One region of the Streptomyces sp. NPDC111656 genome, then DNA from elsewhere that is predicted to be linked to it. Evidence: riboswitches for the same ligand, from Rfam matches in the RefSeq annotation. Region 1 holds a riboswitch; the other holds the start of a gene.

Region 1 (7,664 bases):
CCATGCGCACGATCGGGCGACCCTCTTCACCGACGGCGCACGGGGATTTCGCTGTCAGCCGAGCACCCTTCCCCGCTCTGTACGTCCTGTACATTTTTTACAGAACCCTTCACAGGAGGCGCGTGCCATGAACGAACCGTCCGCCCGTCATGTCCTGCCCGAGTTCACCGAGCGGACGAGCATGGTGCACCGGACCCTGGATCCGTACTCGAAGCTGCTCGACGAGCGGATCGTGTTCCTCGGAACGCCGATCGACGACACCTCGGCGAACGACGTGATGGCGCAGTTCATGCACCTCGAATACCTGGCGCCCGACCAGGACATCGCGCTGTACATCAACTCCCCCGGCGGCTCGTTCAGCGCGATGACGGCGATCTACGACACGATGCAGTTCGTCAGTTGCGACGTGGAGACCACCTGCCTGGGGCAGGCCGCGTCGGCCGCCGCCGTACTGCTGGCCGGCGGCGCGCCGGGCAAGCGGTTCGCGCTGCCGGGGGCCCGGGTGCTGATCCACCAGCCGTCACTTCCCGAGCCGCTGCAGGGACAGGCGAGCGATCTGGCCCTCCAGGCAGAGGAGTTGATGCGCACTCGAAGGCTGCTGGAGGACATGCTCGTACGGCACACGGGGCAGAGTCCTGAACAGGTCGCCGCCGACATCGAGCGCGACAAGATCCTGGACGCTCAGGCCGCGTTGGCGTACGGACTGGTGGACGGGATCATCCCCAGCCGCAAGACCTCGCGCACCGCGCCCGGTGCGAGGAACGCCACACCCGACGCGAGGTGATCCGCCGATGGTGCCCGAACTGCCCCCGCTGCCCGCGCTGACACGAGCCGAGGCCGAGCTGATCGACCGTTACCTCGACGTGGTCGACCTGCTCGGCCGTATCAACCCGGCCCGGCCCGGAGACACCTACCGCGGGCTGCGTGCCGCCCAGGCGCTGGTCGCCAAGGCCACCGAGCTGCGGGACGCCCTCGCGCTGATGCACCAGCGCGGCGAGAGCGAGGTGCACGCGCCGACGCTGGCGCAGGCTCTGCGCGTCCTCGACGGTGAGCGGCGGGCGGCCCGCGTCACGCTGCCGCCCGACGCCGACAATTGACACGTCCGCACCCGGGTCGCCGTGCGCGCCGAGTCGGCGAGGCGTCCGGCCCGGGGTTCAAACGGACCAGATGGCGTACCCCCTGATGGAGTAATCACACACCCCTTCGGGGAACCGAAAAAGTTGCACAACGCGCGTAGCCCGGAGGCGGAATGAGATGCTCCGGTGCTGGTGGGCGCGTCGTCGGTGTCCCCAACATCGCCCGAACAGGGGGTCGTCCACCCGAACGGGTGAGTGGTGAGTAACCCCACAAATCGCCGGTTCCACTCGGATTTTGTGACTGCTATGCGTGAAGATCCCTTCCGACGACAAGCCCCCGCCACAGCGGCGGGGCGGTCCGGGCGGACGCCGAGTCCTGCCGCTGCCCGGATGACCGGTCGACAGAAGTGCATCGGCAGGAGTGGAGGACCCAGCAAGACGGGTCGCCGGAGAAATCCGGGCGGTCCTTGGGGTGAAGCCGCGCAAGCGGCCGGGCTACTTCGCCAGCCCGAATCCGACAGGTCATCCTTCACAGGCGGCTGACGAAGGGTTGCGCATGACTGCGCTCAATCGTGTCCCGTCGCTGTGGACCCGGGCCGGTACGGCCTCGGCGCTCACCATCGCCGCCGTGGGCGGCAGCCTCGTGGTTCCTGGCGTCGCATCCGACGCCGAAGCGGCCACGTTGGCGACGAAGGCACTTCAGGTCGCCGCTTCCAAGAAGGGCTCCCCGTACCAGTACGGTGCCGCCGGGCCACGCCGATTCGACTGCTCCGGGCTCACGCTCTACTCGTACAAGAAGGCGGGCAAGACGCTGCCTCGTACGGCCGCGGCGCAGTACAACAAGACGCACCACATCTCCGCGTCCCACCGCAAGGCCGGAGACCTGGTGTTCTTCCACTCGGGCCGGAACGTGTACCACGTCGGCATCTACGCCGGAAAGGGAAAGATCTGGCACTCCCCGAAGACAGGGGAGGTCGTGAAGCTGCAGAAGATCTGGACGAAGAGCGTCTGGTACGGCCGGGTCAGCTGACCTGCCCGAGGGGGTGCCGCCGGCCGGCACCCCCTCGGGGTTCCCTCCGGGCGTGAAATGCGGACGAACCGGTTACTCGTTCAGCATGGCTGAGCGACCTTCCCCCGAAGAACGGAACGAGACGCCCCTCGAGCGCGCCGATCGCAACTTCGGCGAACTGCTCCAGGAGCTGCGCGTCACGCAGACCGGTGTGCAGATCCTCTTCGCGTTCCTGCTGACGCTGGCGTTCACCCCGCGCTTCCCGTCCCTCGACACGGTGCAGCGCGCCACGTACGTCACCACCCTCCTGCTGGCCGTGGCCGCCGCCGCGCTCTTCACGGCGCCGGCCGCGCTGCACAGGTCGCTGTTCCGGCAGGGCGCGAAGCCGACCGTCGTGCGGGTCTCCTCCGTCCTGGCCACGGTCGGGATGGGCGTGCTCATGCTGGCGCTGACGGGATCGGTGCTGCTCGTCGTGGACGTCGCGCTGGGACGCGCCGCGGGGATCGCCTCGGGCGCGGGCACGCTGCTCGTCTGTGTGGCGCTGTGGGGCCTCCTGCCCGGCCTGGTGCACCGTGCCGTCGTCAGCGCAGCGACGGCTCCGAAAGAAGCACCCGACCGAGAACCGTGAGCGCGCTCATCGCCCGGCTGCCGCCGGCCGAACCGGCCGGACAGCGCGGTCGCACCGGAGAGATGGCCAGGACGGCTGCGGCTCCGGTGGGGCCGCGGTTGCGGGGACCGGGAGATCCGCACCGTACGATCTCCGTCGTCCACCGGACCGGGGACCGCTCGGCACCGGCGGCCGAGGCCTTCCGGGCCCCGCCGCGAGGCGCCTCGCAGCGCAGACACGACAACTGGGCCGCTCCTCAGGGCTCTTGTGGGCCGCCGGCCGTCACCGGCTGGGCCGGCACCGTCCAGGGCAGCTCGATGGCGACCGTCTTGCCGCCCTCACGGGTGGGCCGGACGACGAGTCTGCCGCCGCATTCGGCGGTCAGCCAGCGGATGATCACCATGCCGCGTCCATTGTCCTGCTGGACGGCGGCAGGCAGACGTTTGGGAAAGCGCGGATGGCTGTCGGTGACGCCGATCCTGAGGTGTTCGTCTCGGTCGAGCCGGACGTCCACCGTGAAGGTGGGCGACTGCCCGAAAGTATGTTGGACGGCGTTGGTGGCTAGTTCTGACACGATCAGGCGTACGGTGTCCGCGACTTCGGCGTCGCACGGCAGGCCCCATTCGGCCAGCACATCGGCGACGAAATTCCGGGCCGCGGAGACCGAGGCGGGATCGCTCGGCAGAGTGACGGATGCTTCCTGGTGATCTGCCATGGCGACGTCGTCCCTTTCCCACGGGACCGGAGTCCGACACGGAGCGGATGGTTCGAGTACGGTCCCGGACTGGTGCTTCGCGCCAGACTGCCATCACTGGGCCGGTCACGGGTGCGATCCACCGAGATATGCATATATCTGTCGCTCGATGCGGTGAACTCCACGACGACGGAGCGTATTTGGGCGGCTCGGAAGGAGTAAGGAGTACGGCCATGCAGCACGGTCCCGCGGTGCGCCGCCGCAAGCTCGGTGCCGAACTGCGCGCGCTGCGCGCCGTTGCGGGTCTCACCAGTGGTGAGGCGGCCCGTCTCGTCGGCTGGCACCAGTCGAAGGTGAGCCGGATCGAGACCGGTATCAGTGGGGTGAAACCGGCCGACGTGGAGCGCCTGTTGGACGCCTACGCCGTCACGGACCCCGAGTTACGGGAGCTCCTGGTCGGCCTCGCGGGCTCCGAGGGCAACGGTCGCCATCACTGGTGGCACGCCTACCGCGGGGTCCTGCCGCCCACGTACCGCGACTTCATCAGTCTGGAGTCCCAGGCCAGCGGCATGCGCACGCTGGAGACCACGGTGGTGCCCGGACTGCTCCAGACGCCCGAGTACGCGCGGGAGGTGACCCGGGTCGCCGTCGGCGGCCTGGAGGACGGCAAGCTCGACGCGCTCGTCGAGGTGCGCCTCGCCCGGCAGGACGTCCTGCGTTCGAATCCGCCGCTGGAACTGACCGCCGTCCTCGACGAGGCCGTGTTAAGACGTGAGGTCGGCGGACCGAAGGTGATGGCTCGGCAACTGGAGCGTCTGCGGGAGGCCGCCACCCTGCCTCAAGTGCGCCTTCAGGTCCTGCCGTTCGCCGCGGGAGCCCATATCGGCGTCACCGGGCCTTTCGTTATCTTCTCATTTCCGAACACAACTGATCTGGATGTGGTTGTTCTCGACCACTTGACGAGTAGCCTCTATCTCGAACGGAAAGAAGACCTTCAGGCCTACACCGAGGCCTTCAACGCCCTTCAGTTCCACGCCCTTTCGCCCGAGGACTCGTTGGACTACATCGCCGGGATAGGTGACGGCGCGTAAGGAGGCACCCCCATGACTGCACTGCCTCGGTACGTACGTTCAAGTACTTCACTCCGCGACGTGCCATGGCTGCGCAGCAGCCGCAGTACGGGAATGAACAACTGCGTCGAGACGGCCCGACCCGGCCCAGGACCCTGGGCCGGACTGGTCGCTGTGCGCGATTCCAAGAACAAGGCGGGCCCCGCCCTGCTCTTCACTCCCGCCAGTTGGGAGGGCTTTGTCGCCGGGCTGAACTGATCACGCCGACGGCGTGCTCGATCTGCGCGTCGGTGAGGTCCGCGCGGGCGGTCAGCCGCAGCCGTGAGATGCCGTCCGGCACGGACGGGGGGCGGAAGCAGCCGACGGCGAGTCCCGCTTCCCGGCAGTCGGCGGCCCACCGCACGGCCTGTTCGGGGGACGGCGCGCGCACGGAGACCACGGCGGCGTCCGGTCGTACGGCTTCCAGTCCCTCGGCGGTCAGCCGGGTGTGCAGCGCCGTCGCCACCTCACGGGCCCTGGCGGCGCGCTCCGGCTCACGGCGCAGCAGCCTGAGCGCCGCGAGGGCCGCGCCCGCCGCCGCGGGCGCGAGACCGGTGTCGAAGATGAAGGTGCGCGCCGCGTTGACCAGGTGGTCGATGACCGGGGCGGGGCCGAGGACGGCTCCGCCCTGGCTGCCGAACGACTTGGAGAGGGTGGCGGTCACGACCACGTCCGGGGCGCCCGCGAGCCCCGCGGCCTGCGGGGCGCCCCGACCACCGTCGCCCAGGACGCCCAGCCCGTGCGCGTCGTCGACGAGCAGCGCCGCGCCGTGCTCACGGCAGGCGGTGGCGAGTTCGGCCAGCGGGGCCGCGTCGCCGTCCACCGAGAAGACCGTGTCGGACACGGCGACGGCGGGACCCTCGTGCGTGCCCAGCGCCTTGCGCACGGCGTCGGGGTCGGCGTGCGCCACGACCTGGGTCGCGCCCCGGGCAAGCCGGCAGCCGTCGATGAGGGAGGCGTGGTTGCCCGCGTCCGAGACGACCAGCGAGCCGTGCGGCGCGAGCGTGGTCACGGCGGCGAGATTGGCCGCGTAGCCGGAGGAGAAGACGAGCGCGGACTCGAAGCCGCAGAAGTCCGCGAGCTCGCGTTCGAGTTCGCCATGAAGTTCGGTCGTGCCGGAGACGAGCCGCGAGCCGGTCGCACCGGCGCCCCAGCGGCGCGCGGCCTGGGCGGCGGCCGCCGTGATCTCGGGGTGGTGGGCCAGCCCGAGGTAGTCGTTGCTCGCCAGATCGAGAAGGGGTGAGTCGGCGGCGCGGGGGCGCAGGGTGCGGACGAGTCCGGCCTGTCGGCGCTGGTGCGCCTGCTCGTCGATCCACGCGAACGGCGATCCGGCCATGCTGGTGCCTCCGGGCCCTGGGAGTGGTCGTGAGGGGGGTTATGAAGGTGGTCGTTTTGTAGGCAGTGCACAGACCCTAGCGGGGCGGCGCGGCGCCCATGATGTGGCAATACCCACACGTCGAAGCGTCTCTGTTGTGCAAACTCTCCTTGGCCTCAGCGGCTCGCATACGTCAGGATCGGATCTCATGGACCTGCTGAACACGCTGGTGGACAAGGGGCTTCGGCGCGAGCTGCCGACCCGTGACGAGGCGCTGGCCGTGCTGGCCACGTCCGACGACGACGTGCTCGACGTGGTGGCCGCGGCCGGAAAAGTCCGCCGGCACTGGTTCGGCCGTCGAGTGAAACTCAACTATCTGGTCAATCTGAAGTCCGGTCTGTGCCCGGAGGACTGCTCGTACTGCTCGCAGCGCCTCGGCTCCAAGGCCGACATCCTCAAATACACCTGGCTCAAGCCGGACCAGGCCTCGCAGGCCGCGGCTGCCGGGCTCGCCGGGGGCGCCAAGCGGGTCTGCCTGGTGGCCAGCGGCCGCGGTCCGACGGACCGTGACGTGGACCGGGTCTCCGACACCATCAAGGCGATCAAGGACCGACACGAGAACGTCGAGGTGTGCGCCTGCCTGGGCCTGCTCTCCGACGGCCAGGCCGAGCGGTTGCGCGAGGCGGGAGCGGACGCCTACAACCACAACCTGAACACCTCCGAGGGGACGTACGGGGACATCACGACCACGCACACGTACGCCGACCGGGTGGACACGGTCCAGAAGGCGCACGCGGCCGGTCTGTCCGCCTGCTCGGGTCTGATCGCGGGCATGGGCGAGTCGGACGAGGACCTCGTCGACGTCGTCTACTCGCTGCGCGAGCTCGACCCGGACTCCGTTCCGGTGAACTTCCTGATCCCCTTCGAGGGCACCCCGCTCGCCAAGGAGTGGAACCTCACCCCGCAGCGGTGCCTGCGCATCCTGGCCATGGTCCGTTTCGTCTGCCCGGACGTGGAGGTCCGCATCGCGGGCGGCCGCGAGGTCCACCTCCGCAGCATGCAGCCGCTCGCCCTGAACCTGGCCAACTCGATCTTCCTCGGCGACTACCTCACCAGCGAGGGCCAGGCGGGCAAGGCCGACCTGGACATGATCGCGGACGCCGGGTTCGAGGTGGAGGGCGCGGGCGAGGTGACCCTGCCGGAGCACCGCGTGACGGCGGGCGCCGGCTGCGGTGCGCACGCCGAGGCCGGATGCGGCTCGCACGCGGACGCCGGGTGCGGCTCGCACGAAGGCGGCGGCGTCTGCGGTTCCGTGAAGGTGCAGGCCGAGCAGGAGCAGCCCGCCGAAGCGCGTACGGATCTCGTCGCCGTACGCCGCCGGGGTGCCGGAACGGACCTCGCCCCCAATGCCTGACCGGTCCGAGCCGTCCACGCTGCCCGTGCGGGAACTGCTGGAGTTGGACCGGCGGCACGTCTGGCACCCGTACGGCCCCATGCCCGGCCGCCAGGAACCGCTCGTCGTGGAATCGGCGAGCGGGGTACGCCTGCGGCTGGCGGACGGCTCGGGCGAGCTGGTCGACGGCATGTCGTCCTGGTGGTCGGCCATCCACGGCTACAACCACCCGGTCCTCAACGACGCGGCGCGCGACCAGCTGGAGCGCATGAGCCATGTCATGTTCGGCGGGCTCACGCACGAGCCCGCCGTACGGCTGGCGAAGCGACTTGTCGACATCACGCCCGAGGGCCTGGAACACGTCTTCCTCGCCGACTCCGGATCGGTGTCGGTCGAGGTCGCCGTCAAGATGTGCCTCCAGCACTGGCGCTCGCTCGGCCGCCCGGGCAAGCAGCGGCTGC
Region 2 (7,664 bases), on a different contig from region 1:
ACGTCACCGGTCAGGCATTCGGAGTGGAGCCGCACCAGCGGGGTCGCGCCGGGCTTGCCGAGCACGACGGCGAGGTGCTCCTTGTCGTCGACGAGGCCGTGGAAGGTGACCAACTGCGCGTCGACCGAGTAGCCGTCGCCGAAGCGCAGGGGCACAGTGACGCGGGTGCGCACCGTGGCGGTGGGGAATTCGCGCATGTTGTCTCTCCGGTCCAGCGGGTGTGGTGCGAGTTGTGCCGGTGGTGCTTCAGTTTTGAAGCACTGCCTCGGAGACAGACAGTACACGGTGCTTTAAAGTTCAAGCAACGGCTTTGCTCGATTCTGTGTCGTACGGCTCACGAAGAGTGCTGTCGCACGGCTCACGAGGAGCGCCGTCGCCGACTACGAGGAACGCCGTCGCCGACTCACGAAGAACGCCGCCGCCACGGCAGATCTTCCCCGCAGGCCCCGGGATTCTCCCCCTGGATGCCGCGGGTGATGGCCCCGCAGATCTCCTCCAGTTGCCCCACCTGCTCCGGGGTCAGTCGGTCGAAGACCGCCGTCATGACCTGCTCCGCGTGACCCGGTGCCGCCCGCTCCAGAACGGCCATCCCCTCGTCCGTGAGGACCGCGACCTGGGTGCGCTTGTCGCTGTGGCAGCCTTCTCGGCGCACCAGACCGTCGTTCGCCAGCCGGGTCACGCCGTACGTCAGCCGACTGCGGGTGATCTTCAGGATCTCGGCGAGGTCGGTCATCCGCAGCCGCCGGTCCGGTGCCTCGGACAGCATGGCCAGGATGGAGTAGTAAAGGTGGGGCATGCCGGTCTCGGCCTGGAGCTGCCGGTCGATCGTGTCCTCCAGGAGCGAGCTGGCGGCGGTGTACGCGCGCCAGGCGCGCTGCTCGGCGGGGGAGAGCCAGCGGGTCGTCATGTCGCCAGTCTAGGTATTGTTTAAAACTTGAACCACTAGGAGCCCTGCGCTCGGAGCTGGAGAGTGCGCCCCATGCCCCACCCCTATGTCCTGTTGTCCGCCGCCGTCTCCCTCGACGGCTTCCTGGACGACACCGGCCCCGAACGCCTGCTGCTCTCGGGCCCGGCCGACTTCGACCGGGTCGACGAGGTACGGGCGTCCAGCGACGCGATCCTGATCGGCGCCGGCACCATCCGCGCGGACAACCCTCGGCTGCTGGTCAACTCCGCCGAGCGGCGGGCGGCGCGGGTCGCCGCCGGGCGCCCGGAGTACCCGCTGAAGGTCACCGTCAGCGGCTCCGGCGACCTCGACCCGGACGCCCAGTTCTGGCACACGGGCGGCGAGAAGGTCGTCTATACGACGGACAAGGGCGCCGAACGCGCCACCGACACCCTGCGCGGACTGGACGTCGACGTGGTCCCGACCGGCGCCGAACTGGACTGGCGCGTCCTGCTCGAACACCTCCACGACGTCCGCGGGGTGCGGCGGCTCATGGTCGAGGGCGGGGGGCGCGTGCACACCCAGCTGATGACACAGGGGCTGGCGGACGAGCTGCAGCTCGCCGTCGCGCCGCTCTTCGTGGGGGAGCCGGACGCGCCACGGCTGTTCGGACCCGGGGGATATCCGCCGGGCCGGATGCGGCTGGTGGAGACGCGACCGGTCGGGGACGTGGTCCTCGTCCGCTACGTCCCCACCGCACCCGGGGAAGGCGCCCTCGCCTCCGCCGCGGACCGGCACTGGCTGGGCGTCGCCTGCGAGCTGGCGGCGCTGTGCCCGCCCTCGGAGACGGCGTTCAGCGTGGGGGCGGTGGTGGTGGCGGCCGACGGCACCGAGCTGGCGCGCGGGCACTCGCGGGAGGGCGACGACCCCGTCGTGCACGCCGAGGAGGCGGCGCTCGCGAAGATCGATCCCGCGGATCCGCGGCTGCGCTCCGCCACCGTGTACAGCAGCCTGGAGCCGTGCGCGCGGCGGGCGTCCCGGCCCGCGCCCTGTGCGCGGCTGATCCTCGACGCGGGGGTACGGCGGGTGGTCACCGCGTGGCGCGAGCCCGACACGTTCGTGACGGAGGCCGACGGGAACGGTCTGCTCGTGGCCGCGGGGGCGGACGTCGTCGTACTGCCGGAGTTCGAGGAGCGGGCCGTGGCGCCCAATCGTCACCTTCTCGCGGCCGGCTAGGGGCGGCCCCGCGGCCGTCCGTGAAAAGCCTGGTGAATCGGGCCCCGCGGATGGCGTACACTAATTTCAACGACGCGGGGTGGAGCAGCTCGGTAGCTCGCTGGGCTCATAACCCAGAGGTCGCAGGTTCAAATCCTGTCCCCGCTACTGAAGGCCAAGGGCCGGAACTCGGAAACGAGTTCCGGCCCTTGGTTTTTCCCGTTCACCGTCTCGGTTTTCTTGCCGCCGGATTTCCCGATTGCCGTCCCGCCCCGATTTTCCCCGCCGCCCCGACTTTCTGTAGTCTTCCGCTCACTATGAGTTGTCATCGGTGGCTGGTCCGGCGCGCGCCGGCGCTCGCGCTGCTGCTCGCAGTGTCCGCGCTGTTCCTCGGGGCCTGCCACGGCGGTCATGACTTCGTGCCGGACGGCGGGACCGTCGTCGCCCCGGCCGGGCACCACCACGGGCGCGGCGGAGCGGGCGGCGTCCGGTGGTCGGCCTCGGACTGACGTGTCCCCCGGTCGGCCCCTCACCGCTCGCCCCCCGCCCCCGTGCCGGGAAGCCTGGACGGGTGGGGCAGCAGCAAGGAGGCGCGCAGTGGGCCGAGGAGCCGTACGGCGAGCCGGGCGAGGAGTCGTGTGACGAGCCGTACGACCGGTCCGGTGGGCGGTTGCCCGAGGACCCCGTGCCCGATCCCGGACTCGGGGACGGGTCGGAGCCCCGCCCGGCCGACGCGGACCGGCGTCGGATCTCCTGCGCGCGCAGCCTCGTCCGGGTGCTGCCCGCGCTGCTCATCCTGGTCGGCGCGTTCTACGACTACTTCACCCCGATGGCCTTCACCGCGGGCCCTCTCTTCACGGCCGCGCCGCTCGTGGCCGCCCCGCTCTTCTCGCTGCGCGGCACCGTGCTCACCGGCGTCGCGGCGCTCGTCGCGGTGCTCACGATCCACATCCGGCTCGGCATCGTCTTCAGGGTGGACGCGCTCACGGAGGTCGCCACCGTGGCGACCGTCGGCGTGCTGGCCGTGCTCATCAACATCCTCGTCCGCCGCACCGACGAGCGACTCGCCTCGGCCCACCAGATCGCCGAGGCGGCCCAGCGTGCCGTCCTGCCGGAACCCGACCAGCGGATCGGCGGCCTCGACGTCGCGGCGCGCTACGAGGCCGCGCAGGCGGGCGCGTTCATCGGCGGCGACCTGTACGCGGTGCAGGACTCCCCGCACGGCGTACGACTGGCCGTGGGCGACGTACGGGGGAAGGGCATGGACGCGGTGGCCGCCGTCGCGGTGCTCATCGGGGCGTTCCGGGAGGCGGCCGAGCAGGAGGCCACGCCGGAGGCGGTCGCGCAGCGGCTGGAACGGGCGCTGGCCCGCGAGGGCACCCGGCGCGGGGGCGTCGACGCCTTCGAGGGGTTCACCACCGCCGTCCTCGCGGAGATCACGCACGAGGGCGGCCTCGTAAGGATCGTCAACCGCGGCCACCCGCCGCCGCTGCTCCTGCACGCGGACGGAACACTGGTCACGCTCGCCTCCGCGAACCCCGCACTGCCGCTCGGCATGGGCGAGTTGGGCAACTGGCCGGACCGTGCCGAGGAGACGGAGTTCCCGCACGGGGCCACGCTCCTCTTCCACACGGACGGACTGTCCGAGGCCCGCGACGCGCAGGGGCGCTTCTACGATCCGGCCGCGCGGCTGGCCGGACGGACCTTCCCCGGCCCCGACGCCCTGCTGGCCACGCTCGTGGAGGAGGTCCGGCGGCACACGGGCGGCGTCCTGACGGACGACATGGCACTGCTCGCCGTACGGCGGCCGTAGCCACGGAAAGGGGCGTTCTTGATCGATGTCACGAGGGGTGATCGGCCGATGCCCCTCCGCATAACGACTGACGCACCGTCAAATAACTGCCAAGTAGGGACGTGCGGCCAACTCGCCCGAATTCCGCCGGTCGTGGGCGGTAAGTCCTGGCCGAAAGTCGTTAATGATCAGTACGAACAGCTTGGAATCCGGTACCCGCGTCTATTAACGTTCGATAACGCAGCGCGGTCGTCCCAGCCGTCACAAGAGTCGGCTCCGTGCGCACGCGCCGAATCCCGCGAGGGAACCGGGGAACCACCAACTTGGGGTGAATCGAGCGTCTTTCACGGTGGAGACACCGTGGGTTGACGCGCGTAGGAGACCTTCCTGCTCCGAACCCGTCAGCTAACCCGGTAGGCGAGAAGGAAGGAAAGGAGCACGCCCACGTGGCGTCCAACCGGCCTGCCCAGCCCACTTCGTTCCCGCCGAACGACACCCAGACTTTTGGCTACGCCTACGGCAAGGACGAGGGCCCCTGGGAGGAGTGGAACCCCACCGAGGATTCCATCCGTCCCCTCCGCGGCCGGCACCGCGTCTCCAAGCAGCGCGGCGGGGGACTCGCCCGCAGCTCCACGGTCCTGGGCGTCGGCGTCATCGCCGCCGTCGGCGCGGGCGGCATGGCCACCGCGGCGCCCGGCAAGCCGCCGGTCTCCATCTCGCTGCCCGACCTCTCCTCGGTCACCGAATCGGCCAAGGCGCTGATATCCGACGGCGGTCCCAGCACGCCGAAGGGCTCCGCCACCCCGCTCACCAGCGCCGGTGTGACCAACGCCGACGCCGCGCAGGGCAACACGGACGCGGGCGAGGCGCTGCGCGCCCGCATCATCCAGCAGGCCGAGTCGCAGCAGGACCAGATCGACAAGGCGGCCCAGGACGCCGCCGAGTCCGCCGCCGCGAAGAAGGCGGTCGCGCTGGCCGCCCAGCAGAAGGACGACGCCGAGGCCAAGGTCGCCGCCGAGAAGAAGAAGGCGGACGAGGCCGCCAAGCAGAAGGCCGAGGCCGCGCGCCTCGCCGAGCTCGCCAAGAGCTACTCGCTGCCGACCTCCTCGTACACCCTGACCTCCCGCTTCGGTGACGCCGGTTCCATGTGGTCCTCCGGCTATCACACCGGCCTCGACTTCGCGGCCCCCACCGGCACGCTGATCAAGGCCGTCCACAGCGGCACGATCACGGAGGCGGGCTGGGCCGGCTCGTACGGCTACCGCACCATCCTCACCCTCGACGACGGCACGGAGCTGTGGTTCTGCCACCAGTCGTCCATCAGCGTCAGCGTGGGGCAGAAGGTGGCCACCGGCGACGTCATCGGGCGCGTGGGCGCGACCGGCAACGTGACCGGGCCGCATCTGCACCTGGAGGTTCACCCGGGCGGCGGCAGCGCGATCGACCCGATGGCGTGGCTGCAGAGCAAGGGCATCAACCCCTGATCGTTCCCAGGGGCCGTGTGCGGAATACGGCAATCCGGTACGCCTGTTGAAATAAGGCATGACTTCCCTTCGCAAGCTCGGCTCCTCCGACCTCGAGGTCTTCCCGCTCTCCCTCGGCGGCAACGTCTTCGGCTGGACCGCCGACGAGGCGCAGTCCTTCGCCGTGCTCGACGCCTACACGGCCGGGGGCGGCAACTTCGTCGACACCGCCGACGGCTACTCCGCGTGGCTCCCCGGCCACAAGGGCGGTGAGTCCGAGACGGTCATCGGCAAGTGGTTCGCCGCGCGCGGCAACCGCTCCGATGTCGTCCTCGCCACCAAGGTCAGTACCCACCCCGAGTACAAGGGCCTGTCCCCGGCGAACATCAGGGCCGCCGCCGACGCCTCGCTGCGCCGCCTCGGCACGGACTACATCGACCTCTACTACACCCACTTCGACGACACCTCGGTGCCGGTCGAGGAGATCATCGGCGCGCTGGACGAACTGGTCCGGGCCGGCAAGGTCCGGGAGATCGCCGCCTCCAACATCTCCGCCGAGCGGCTCGCGGAGTCCGTGGAGTTCTCCGACCGCGAGGGCCTCGCGCGCTACGTCGCCCTCCAGCCCCACTACAACCTCGTCTCGCGCGACACCTACGAGGGCCCGCTCCAGGAGGTCGCCTCCCGGACCGGCCTGGCCGCCGTCCCGTACTTCGCGCTCGCGTCCGGCTTCCTCACCGGCAAGTACCGCCCGGGTACGACGGTCGACTCCGCGCGGGCCGCGGGCGCGGGCAAGCACCTCGCCACCGAGCGCGGCATCCGCGTCCTGGCCGCCCTCGACGAGGTCGCCGTGGCCCATGACGCCGAGGTCGCCACGGTCGCCCTCGCCTGGCTCGCCGCCCGGCCGACGGTCGCGGCGCCCATCGCCTCCGCACGGACGGTCGAGCAGCTGCCGGCCCTGCTGGCGGTCGCCGACCTGACCCTGACGGACGCGGAGGTGGCCAGGCTGACGGAAGCGTCCGCCTGAGACCTACGACTGGTAGGGGTTGTACGCGGGGTACGGCGTCGCCGGGGCGGGATACGGGGTCGTCGCGCCGGCGGGGTACGGGGGCGGGCCGGCGGGGTTCGCCTGGCCGGGCACCGGCGCGTAGCCGTACCCGGGCCACGGCGGCGGCAGCTGCGGCGGCACCGGTACGGCCGGGGCCGACGCGTGGGCCGCGTACGCGAGGGAGGGGCGGGCGATCTCCCGGCGGCGCCACAGCTCGTGCAGCAACTCCCGCTCCCGTACGACGAAGTCGGCGTTGGCGCGGCCACTGCGCCCCCGGTGCCGCAGAAACGCCAGCGAGGTCGCGTACGCCTCGTACTGGGCGACCGAACGCGCCGCCGCCCTGCCGAAGTGGTGGGCGGCGTACTCGCGGGCCAGCCGCCGCGCCCGCATCGAGCCGAGCACGTACGGCTCGGGCGGGGTGAGCCACCCGGCCGCCGCGTACGCCGGAAGTTCGGTCCGTACGGTCTTCAGCTCCCGCTGCCGCGTCCAGATGACGAGGAAGGTGAGCAGACCGAACGCGGGCACCATGAACGCCCCGTACACCGCGTAGAAGCCGTACTCCCCGAAGTTCGACGAGCCGTTCCACATGGAGTGCATGCCCATCGCGAGCAGCAGTCCGGTCAGGGGCAGCAGGACCCGGCGCGCATGCTGGCGCTCGGCGGACAGCGCCGCGATGCCGAAGCCGATGCCGGTGAGCACCGTGAACAGGGGGTGCGCGAAGGGCGACATCACGACGCGGACGAAGAAGGTCGCGGCGGTGACGGAGGCCAGGCCGCGGTCGCCGTTGAGCTGGTCCGTGCCGAAGGCGGTGCCGAGATAGAGGATGTTCTCGGTGAAGGCGAAGCCGGTCGCGGTGACTCCGGCTATGACGACCCCGTCGACGATCCCCGTGAAGTCCCGGCGGCGGAAGAGGAAGACCAGGAGCACGGCGGCGGCCTTCGCGGACTCCTCCACGATCGGCGCTATGACGGTCGCGCCGAGGGTGTCGGCGCTGGACGGGTCGGCGGTGGCGGTCGCTATCCATCTGGTCGCGAAACTGTTGGCGACGATCGCTATCAGCGCCGCCGCGCAGGCGCCCCACGCGAAGGCGAAGAGCAGATTGCGCCAGGGGCCGGGCTCCACCCGGTCCAGCCAGCGGAACGCGGCGACGAGGAGCGGCACGGGCAGCACGGCGAGGCCGAGTCCGACCAGGAAGCCCTCGGTGCCGGTCTGTTGGCGGACCAGGGCCAGGATGACGAGGCCGGAGAGCGCGAGCAGGGTGAT

The links. Region 1 has a riboswitch for cyclic di-AMP ahead of ACZ7M3_RS00780 (C40 family peptidase). Riboswitches for the same ligand answer to the same signal wherever they lie in the genome.
Region 2: another riboswitch for cyclic di-AMP. It lies ahead of ACZ7M3_RS46770 (M23 family metallopeptidase); the one in region 1 lies ahead of ACZ7M3_RS00780 (C40 family peptidase).

What each region holds. Positions count from the first base shown of each region.
Region 1 covers NZ_JBVKCA010000001.1:148,163-155,826, reverse strand. The annotation lists gene ACZ7M3_RS00790 (ATP-dependent Clp protease proteolytic subunit) at 128-784, shown strand; gene ACZ7M3_RS00785 (hypothetical protein) at 792-1,097, shown strand; cyclic di-AMP (ydaO/yuaA leader) riboswitch at 1,475-1,629, shown strand; gene ACZ7M3_RS00780 (C40 family peptidase) at 1,633-2,106, shown strand; gene ACZ7M3_RS00775 (DUF6328 family protein) at 2,192-2,713, shown strand; gene ACZ7M3_RS00770 (ATP-binding protein) at 2,949-3,407, opposite strand; gene ACZ7M3_RS00765 (helix-turn-helix domain-containing protein) at 3,620-4,477, shown strand; gene ACZ7M3_RS00760 (DUF397 domain-containing protein) at 4,490-4,714, shown strand; gene ACZ7M3_RS00755 (8-amino-7-oxononanoate synthase) at 4,671-5,831, opposite strand; gene bioB (biotin synthase BioB) at 6,019-7,224, shown strand; gene ACZ7M3_RS00745 (adenosylmethionine--8-amino-7-oxononanoate transaminase) at 7,217-7,664, shown strand, end outside.
Region 2 covers NZ_JBVKCA010000030.1:20,408-28,071, reverse strand. The annotation lists gene ACZ7M3_RS46800 (GTP cyclohydrolase II) at 1-197, opposite strand, end outside; gene ACZ7M3_RS46795 (MarR family winged helix-turn-helix transcriptional regulator) at 404-907, opposite strand; gene ACZ7M3_RS46790 (dihydrofolate reductase family protein) at 980-2,122, shown strand; tRNA gene ACZ7M3_RS46785 (tRNA-Met) at 2,196-2,269, shown strand; gene ACZ7M3_RS46780 (hypothetical protein) at 2,419-2,610, shown strand; gene ACZ7M3_RS46775 (PP2C family protein-serine/threonine phosphatase) at 2,787-3,914, shown strand; cyclic di-AMP (ydaO/yuaA leader) riboswitch at 4,171-4,328, shown strand; gene ACZ7M3_RS46770 (M23 family metallopeptidase) at 4,340-5,377, shown strand; gene ACZ7M3_RS46765 (aldo/keto reductase) at 5,436-6,380, shown strand; gene ACZ7M3_RS46760 (PrsW family intramembrane metalloprotease) at 6,384-7,664, opposite strand, start outside.